DNA from 2 places in the Marinobacter sp. NFXS11 genome. Region 2 is predicted to be linked to the other one. Evidence: predicted binding sites of a transcription regulator. Region 2 holds the regulator's gene; the other holds the start of a gene.

Region 1 (4,246 bases), on a different contig from region 2:
ACACCTTTTGCATCAGTTCCATGCCCTCGCCGTGGTAGAACCAGGCGTACATCTCGGGCGCGATCAGCCCGAACGGAATGGTGGTGAAGTACATGGCGTTCGGGATAGAGCCCTTGTAGTAATAGGACGCGGTGTGGCCCATGTCGTACTGACCATTGCGCACCAGGTCGAAAATCCCGAAAGGCGCCTTGTGCTTGTTGGACGGATCAATGCGAATCTGCAGGCGGCCATCCGACATGGTTTCTGCCATGTCCGCCATATGCTGAACAGTCTCTCCCAGTACCGGAGAATTTGGCCCCCAGGTCTGCGCAAGGCGCAAGGTGAAGTTTTCCTCGGCCACCGAGGACACGCTGAACGCGGTGGCTGCAGCGGCAACGGCCGCAAGCAGTGTTTTCCGGATTGTCATTGTGTTGGCTTCCATTATTGTTGGTATGAAAACAGGTATTTCTGTCGCGCAACCATCATAGCTTGCTCATGGTGTTCCGCCAATCGGCAGAACACCGTGAATCGGTATCAGACCTTGAACTGACCGACCAGATCCCGAAGGCTCTCGCCCAGCCGCGCCAGTTCATGGCTGGCTTCGTTGGTCTGGGTTACGCCGGTATCACTGCGCTGGGCAGCATCGACAATGCGGACCACGTTCTGGTTGATCTCCTCGGCAACCTGGCTCTGTTGCTCGGCGGCGGTCGCGATCTGGGTGACCTGATCGTGAATCTGACCCACCGACGTCTCAATGGTTTTCAGGGCATCCGTGGCGTGGTTGATCCTTTCCACGGTTTCGCTTGAACGTTTACGCGACTTGTTCATCCGCTCAACCGACGCCTTAGACTCCGTGACGAAGCCATCAATCATTTCGCGGATCTGGTCGGCGGACTCGGCGCTACGCTTGGCCAGTTGGCGCACTTCGTCGGCAACCACCGAGAAACCACGGCCATGCTCACCGGCCCGGGCAGCCTCGATAGCCGCATTCAGGGCCAGCAGGTTGGTCTGTTCAGTCACGGCGTGGATGACATCCAGAACCTGCTGGATATCGTCGGATTTCTCGGCAAGAGCATCAATACTCTTCGCGGTATCCTGGATTTCTTCAGAAAGCTGATTCACCGCGCCCTGGGCGCTGCTAATCGTTGCGCCACCCTCGCGGGCCATACGGTCAGCGTCTGACGCTGCGCTCTCAACTTCATTAGCGTTACCGGAGATTTGTTGGATAGTGGCCGCCATTTCATTGATGGCCGAGGCAATCTGATCGGTCTCGGAGCCCTGTTCCTGAACGGAAGCCCGGGTTTCATTGGCTACCCGGCTCAGTTCTTCCGCCGCGGATGCGACCTGATCCGTGGTCGCACCAACCTCACGCATGGTGTCCTGGATCTTGACTACGAAGGCGTTAAAGCGCCGACCGAGCTCGGCCAGCTCGTCATTGCCCTCGTCCGGCAGACGCTGGCGCAGGTCACCTTCGCCGTCCGCAATTTCCTGCATCATGTTGCTGACGCTCTTCAACGGCCGGGTCACGCTACGGCCGACGAAAACACCAATCACCAGCGCAATCACAACCACCACCACCGTGACCAACAGGATAAAGCCCAGGGTTTCAGCCATACCGGCCTCGATTTCCTCACGGGCAGCTGCCACCTGCCGGTCGATATCGGTAATGTACACACCGGCACCTATCATCCAGTCCCAGTCCGGAATGAGGGTGGAATAGGACATCTTGGGTTCTTCATTACCCGAAGCCGGGTTCATCCAGTCGTAGCCGTAAAAGCCATCCTCCTCGGCCGCGGCAAAAAGATCCCCCACCAGACGCTTCAGAGTCGGGTTATTGGTTGGCCCCTCCTTGGAAGGATCGGGCGCATAGGCCAGGTTGTAGACGTCACGGGTGTAGGCAAACACATAGTTGGTTTCATCGAAACGAATCGTACGCAAGCGCGCTGCCGCGGCTTCCTTCGCTTCTTCCTCACTCAACGACGGATCATTCTTGGCTTCCAGTACGACCGCTTCGGCCGCATCAACCAGATTCTGCAAGCCAGCCTTGCGCGCTTCCAGAAGGCTGTTCTCAAGGCGTTTGAGTTCCTCCTCGCCATTGGCCTGAATCTGGCTGGCGGTAATCCAGGCGAGAGTCGCCGCCGTAACAAGTACCGGGACCATTACGGCCACCAGTAAGCGAGTTCGAATTTTCAACCGACTCAGAACATTCATCGTACCGCGCTCCGTGGGAATTTTGTTGCTGGAGATTATCCACAGACCACACCAGGTGATCTGTTCCAGTTTGTTAAGAGAGATTTCAGCAGCCGCCCTGCTGCGCCTGAGTTTCTCTGGCCAGGCGGGGCTTCCGCCAGTGTTTTCAGATAAGTAGAGTAACGGCAGTAACGTAAATGTCTTAAGCAAGCGCTAGACTAAAGGATCACTACGAAGGTATGCCAATGAAGCACCTGTTTCTGGTACGCCACGCCAAGTCCAGCTGGGCCGATGAATCACTTTCTGACCGGGAACGCCCCCTCAATGCAAGGGGCGTCAGCCAACTGGCCCCATTGGGAAATGCCCTGAAATCTGTCGGCGCGTTCGAAGGCGAGGTTTACAGCAGCAACGCCAAGCGGGCCGTTGCAACATTGCAAGGCATACTGCCCGACACAGTCGCAGCCGAGCGCTGCCATACCCTGAGTGAGCTATATACCTTCGACTATCGGCGACTACTCGCATGGCTTGAAGAGCAGGCAGACGCTCCACAGATTACCCTGGTCGGCCACAACCCGGCGTTACTGGAACTGGCCCAGTCCCTCCTGAAGCAGCCCCCGGAACAGCTACCCACCGCCAGCGTTATTCACATCCGGCTTTCGATCAAACACTGGCGTCAGATTGGTCGCGGCCAGGGCAAACTGGTGACTCTGATAACGCCACAGGATTACAGCTACGCCCACTTCGAACGAAAGCTTAAAAAGAAAGCCAGAACCGCGGGGGACGATCCTGCAAGGGACATTCCCAAGGCCCTTCGCCATCAACTTGATCGGCTAAGGCAACTGGAACGGGGCGTCGCCCTTGGCCTGGATGACGAATTCCTGCACCAATACCGGATTGCGATTCGACGCAGCCGGGCCATCGCCGAATCGGTTCAGGACGTGACCGGTGACAAATCGCTGGCAAAAGGGGTTAAAACCCTGAAACGCCATGCAAGGGCAACGGGCCCACTGCGGGACCTTCACGTGTTTCTTCAGGACCTGCCGGAACTTTGCGCAGATGGCGCGGAAATTCGGGCAGCCTTGCAGATCTGGTTCGAGCGCGAAGCCGCCAGCCATCATAAAAAGCTGGCAAAGCGACTGAAAAGCAAGCGCTACCAGGACAGCATGGAACACTGGCGCAATCTGATCGATTCGCGAAAGTTTCAGAAATTGGCCGCAACACTCCGGCCGAAAGACATCCGAAGGGCCGTGGAACGTCGTATCAAGGAGTTTAATAAACGCACTGCCGAGCTGATGCATACTTCACCGGATGAGGATGTCCATCGGCTGCGCAAGCAACTCAAACGAATCCGTTACCTGATGGAACTGGATGCCAAAACCTGGAAGCGCAACCTGAAAACCTTAAAGGAGCGGCAAGAGCTCTATGGCCGGTTCCAGGATCTGCACGTTCAGATTTTGCTTCTCGACCAGTTCCGCCAGGCGGCGCCAGAGGTACTGCCAGCCGCGCTCAATGGGATCGTGGAAACGCTGGAAGCCCACAAATCGAACGCCCGGAAACAGATTCTAACCCTTGGAGGACTCGATGGAGCTCCGTTATGACACCCTGTTTTACGACGGACAATGCCCACTGTGCGCCAAAGAGATCCGCACCCTGCGCAAACTCCAGCGTGGCAATCTGATCTTTGCAGACATCCATGAACAGCGTGACGGCAGCGCCAATCTGCCATGTCATGAAGCTCTACTCAGACGCCTGCACCTGATGACCTGGACCGGCGAGTGGGTCATCGGTCTGCCCGCAAATGTTCGCGCCTGGTCCCACACGCCCTTTGGTTTTCTGTTCAAACCCCTGCTGTGGCCCGGCATTTTCCAGATTGCCTCGCGCATCTACGGGAAATGGGCAGACAAACGCTATGAACGCAAATACGCCTGCGCCATCGGCAACAACAAGGCGGCTTAATCATCCAGGGGCGGCCTCGAGTCGGACGGCGCGCCCTCCTCACATTTCCGGCAATTGAGTTCAAACCCGAGCATGGATGCCCGCCCCTCTTCCGTCGTCACCCATGGCCGGTTCACCCAGG
Region 2 (4,246 bases):
TCAGGTCATCGCTGCCACCAGAGCCGGCCTTGGCAGCCGGTTTGTCTTCTTTGCTGACGGCCTCTTCCTCGCCAGCTGGCGCACCGGCAAACTGACCTTTCCCGTGCAGTTGGTCCAGCAGCGCCTCGAATTCGTCATCGGTAATTTCGTCGTCTCCAGAACTTTCCTGGTCACCGCCGGCCGATCCGGCGCTCGAAGCCGAGGAAACCTCCGCTGATTTCTCGTCCTGCAGTGCGTCCAGAAGCTGTTCGAACTCGTCGTCGGTGATGTCACCACCGTCTTCTGCCGGTTCGCTCTGTTTGTGCTCAGGTTGAGCCGCAGCGGCCGGCGCCCCCTCGCCTTCCGGCTGGGCCAGGGCATCCAGGCGGGCGATCAGTTCGTCCGGGGCGGGTGTCAGCTCCTCGTGATTGCGGACCTGCTCAAACATGGCATTGACGTTATCCAGGGCTTCGAGAACCACGTCCATCAGTTCAGAGTCCACCTTGCGCTTGTGATTGCGCAGGATGTCAAAAACGTTTTCGGCGGAATGGCAGCAATTTACCAGTGCTTCAAGCTGAAGGAAGCCCGCGCCGCCTTTAACGGTGTGAAAGCCACGGAAGATGGCGTTAAGCAGATCACTGTCGTCAGGATGTTGCTCAAGATCTACCAACTGCTCTGACAGCTTTTCGAGGATCTCGCCGGCTTCTACCAGGAAGTCCTGCAAAATCTCTTCATCAGCATCAAACGCCATGCGCTACCCTCATTATTCAGAAACCGAGACTGGACAACAGGTCGTCTACGTCGTCCTGTCCCGAAACTACATCTTCACGCTCATCGGCCTTGATCTGGGGCCCGACGCCCTTCTCTGCAGACTCTTCTTTTTCTTCAATCTGGTGCACCGTGCCCGTGAGCTGGTCCACATGACTGGCCATCACCACCAGGCTGAGCATCTGCTCCTCAACCTCTTTCACAAGAGCGGTGACCTTCTGGATGACCTGCCCTGTCAGATCCTGATAGTCCTGAGCCAGCAGGATTTCCGACAGGTTGCTGTACATGGTGTCGGCATCGGTTGCCATGCTGACAAAAAAGCGATCAATCCGGCCGTACAGCTCGCGAAACTCAGCCGGCTGCATTTCCCGGCGACGGAGGCGCTGCCACTCATCACGCAACGCGGCGGCCTCGTCTCTGAGGGCATTGGCCACGGGCATGGTTTCCTCAACCAGGTCCATGGTCCGGTTGGCTGCTTCGCCGGTCATCTGCACAACGTATTCGAGACGATCAGAGGCATCTGTCATCTTTGACAGGGCTTCCTGCTGTTCGGCGTTACGGGGATCAATCTGGAAGTTCCGGATTGCTTCGTGCAGGCTCCGGGTCAGCCGCCCTACCTCACGGTACAGACTCTGATCCCTTACCTCGCTGAGTTCATTGATCAGGGTCATGGCTTTGGCATAATCACCCGCATCAACACTCTCGGCCAGTTCCGCTGCCTGCCGCTGGAGCTTTTCCGTCACCTCCGGTTCAAGGCCCCGATGGTTCTTTTTGCTATCGCTCATGAGAGCCATCCGACCTCTGGTTACTGGATTCTTTCAAAGATTTTCTCAATCTTTTCCTTGAGCACGGCAGCGGTGAATGGCTTGACCACATAACCATTCACGCCTGCTTGGGCAGCGGCAACGATCTGGTCGCGCTTGGCCTCAGCAGTCACCATCAATACCGGCAGGGTTTTGAGATTCTCGTCTGCCCGAACGGCCTTGAGAAGATCGAAGCCTGACATGCCCGGCATGTTCCAGTCGGTCACCAGAAAATCGTATTTGCCGCTTTTGAGCATTGGCAGCGCCGTGTTGCCATCGTCAGCTTCATCGGTGTTGGTGAAGCCAAGATCACGCAGCAGGTTCTTGATGATCCGTCGCATTGTGGAGAAGTCGTCCACAATGAGGATTTTCATGTTTTTGTCCAATGGGACCTCCAGTTAGTAACACCCGGAATTCGTTTGACCTTTGCGTTCAAAGTCTAGCAGGCCGCTGTTTTAACCGCTTATTGTCGGATCTTTGCTTCGGTTGTAAAGCATCGGTTACCAAAAACTACAGACTACCTCGTTGCCGACACAGACTGAACGCGGTCAGCTGTCAGATTCCTGGCGCCAATCCGAGAGCCGGCCCCGAAGGCGCAGGGCTGCCTGACTGTGAATCTGGCTTACCCGGCTCTCACTGACGCCAAGCACCGCACCAATCTCCTTGAGGTTCAGTTCTTCCTGGTAGTAAAGGCTCAACACCAGCTTTTCCCGCTCCGGCAGGTCTTCAATCGCCTCAGCGAGGCTCCTCCGGAAGGCATCGGAGGACAATCCCTCCAGGGGATTATCCTGCGTCTCTGTCTGTTCTATCGGCAGCTCTCCGGATTCATTGAGCTCGTCGAGGCTAAAAAGTCGACCGCTGTTGGAATCGGAAAGGTAGGAGTGATATTCGGCCAGCCCCATACCCAGCTCTTCGGCCACTTCCTGATCATGGGCTTCTCGGCCAAGTCGGTCTTCAACGGTCTTGATGGCCTGGGAAATTCGACGGGCGTTGCGGTGAACAGAACGTGGCACCCAGTCACCCTTGCGGATTTCGTCCACCATGGCGCCGCGAATCCGGATACCGGCGTAAGTCTCGAAAGTAGCACCTTTGGTGGAACTGTAACGCTGGGCGGCCTCGAGCAGACCGATCATGCCGGCCTGCATCAGGTCTTCAAGCTGGACGGACGCCGGCAGGCGGGCCATCAGGTGAAGGGCAATTTTCTTGACCAGCGGCGCGTGCTGCTCAATGAGCTGAGCCGGCTTCTGCGCGCTTGACTGGTTATAGATTCCGAGGTTTTTCGCCAATGTCATGTATCCGGTTTTTTGTTTGACTGGATCCGATTCAGACTTCGACGAGCCGCTCCACAAAAAATTCCAGATGCCCGCGGGGAGAGGACGGCAACGGCCAGCTATCTACCTTGTCCGCCAACGCCTTGATGGCCAGTGAAGCTTTCGCCCTGGGATAGGCGTCCAGCACCGCACGCTGACGCTGAACCGCTTTCTTCACGGCCTCATCGTAGGGGACTATTCCCACGTATTGTAGTGCCACATCGAGGAAGCGCTCGGTGACCCGGGTCAGTTTTTCAAACAGATGCCGGCCTTCCTGTTCATTCCGGACCTGGTTGGCAAGAATGCGGAACCGATTCGTGCCGTACTCGCGATTCATGAGCTTGATCAGGGCGTAACAGTCTGTAATGGACGTGGGCTCGTCACACACCACCAGCAACAACTCCTGGGACGCCCTGAGAAAACTGACCACCGATTCGGAGATACCGGCAGCGGTATCCACAATCAGAACATCAATCTGGTCCCCAAGCTCGCTAAACGCGTTAATCAGCCCGGCATGCTCCATGGGGCTGAGCTGCGTCATTCTCTGGGTACCGGAAGAGGCGGGGACAATCTTGATGCCGCCGGGACCATTCACCAGAACGTCCTTCAGGTCACAATCGCCGGCCAGAACATCCTGGAGGTTGCGATTGGCAGTGATGCCCAGCAAGACGTCGATATTGGCGAGCCCCAGATCGGCGTCGAGCAGCACCACTCTCCGGCCTTTCTGCGCCAGGGCAATTCCGAGGTTAACCGACACGTTACTCTTGCCGACACCACCCTTTCCGCCGGAAACTGCAATCACCTGTACCGGATGTGCTCTGCTCATACTGTTTTTGGTCTCTCGCCACGTTTCGCCGGCTGTTTCTCCGACGCCTGCTGTCAATCTGTCCGGTCTCAGGCGTGTTCTTTCAGGCCCTCTGCGACCGCTTGCTGTTGCTGGAGTGTTTTCAGCCGATCCACGGCCAACCGCACCAGCGGAACGGCTTCTGCGTGGTGCAGGTCTTCAGGAATCTTCTGGCCGTCTGTGTAATAGGCTACCGGCAGACCGGTTTCCATCACAAACCCGAGAGACTCGCCCAGCGTCAGGGCCTCGTCGATTTTGGTCATCACACAGCCCGCAAGATTTGCCATCTTATAGCAATGCCACACGGATTTCATGATGCGAGGCTGACTGGTTGCCGAGACCACCAGATGGGTTTTGATATTGTGATGGCTGCGAGCCAGTTCGGCCAGCTGTTCCTGATAGCCTTTGTCCGCACTGGTCAGTCCGGCGGTATCAATCAGCACCAGATGACGGTCTGACAGCTCGTCCAGAATATCGTCCAGACTGTGGCTCTCATCCACGACCCGAACCGGCACATTCAGGATCCGACCGAACACGAATAA

What was found. Region 2 encodes FliA, which starts transcription of late flagellar genes. Its sites were predicted from a motif close to CTAAAGTTTNNNNNNNNNNNGCCGNTAA; they were not measured.
Region 1: a site for FliA is predicted at 2,349-2,376, ahead of J3362_RS14415 (methyl-accepting chemotaxis protein). Genes of this name have one in related genera too.

Annotation. Positions count from the first base shown of each region.
Region 1 is NZ_JAGDDV010000002.1:1,178,669-1,182,914, reverse strand. It holds gene J3362_RS14420 (TRAP transporter substrate-binding protein) at 1-406, opposite strand, end outside; gene J3362_RS14415 (methyl-accepting chemotaxis protein) at 514-2,190, opposite strand; gene J3362_RS14410 (CHAD domain-containing protein) at 2,415-3,767, shown strand; gene J3362_RS14405 (thiol-disulfide oxidoreductase DCC family protein) at 3,751-4,125, shown strand; gene J3362_RS14400 (DUF3565 domain-containing protein) at 4,122-4,246, opposite strand, start outside.
Region 2 is NZ_JAGDDV010000001.1:825,950-830,195, reverse strand. It holds gene J3362_RS03940 (chemotaxis protein CheA) at 1-730, opposite strand, end outside; gene J3362_RS03935 (protein phosphatase CheZ) at 747-1,532, opposite strand; gene cheY (chemotaxis response regulator CheY) at 1,553-1,936, opposite strand; gene J3362_RS03925 (RNA polymerase sigma factor FliA) at 2,099-2,842, opposite strand; gene J3362_RS03920 (MinD/ParA family protein) at 2,874-3,686, opposite strand; gene flhF (flagellar biosynthesis GTPase FlhF) at 3,755-4,246, opposite strand, start outside.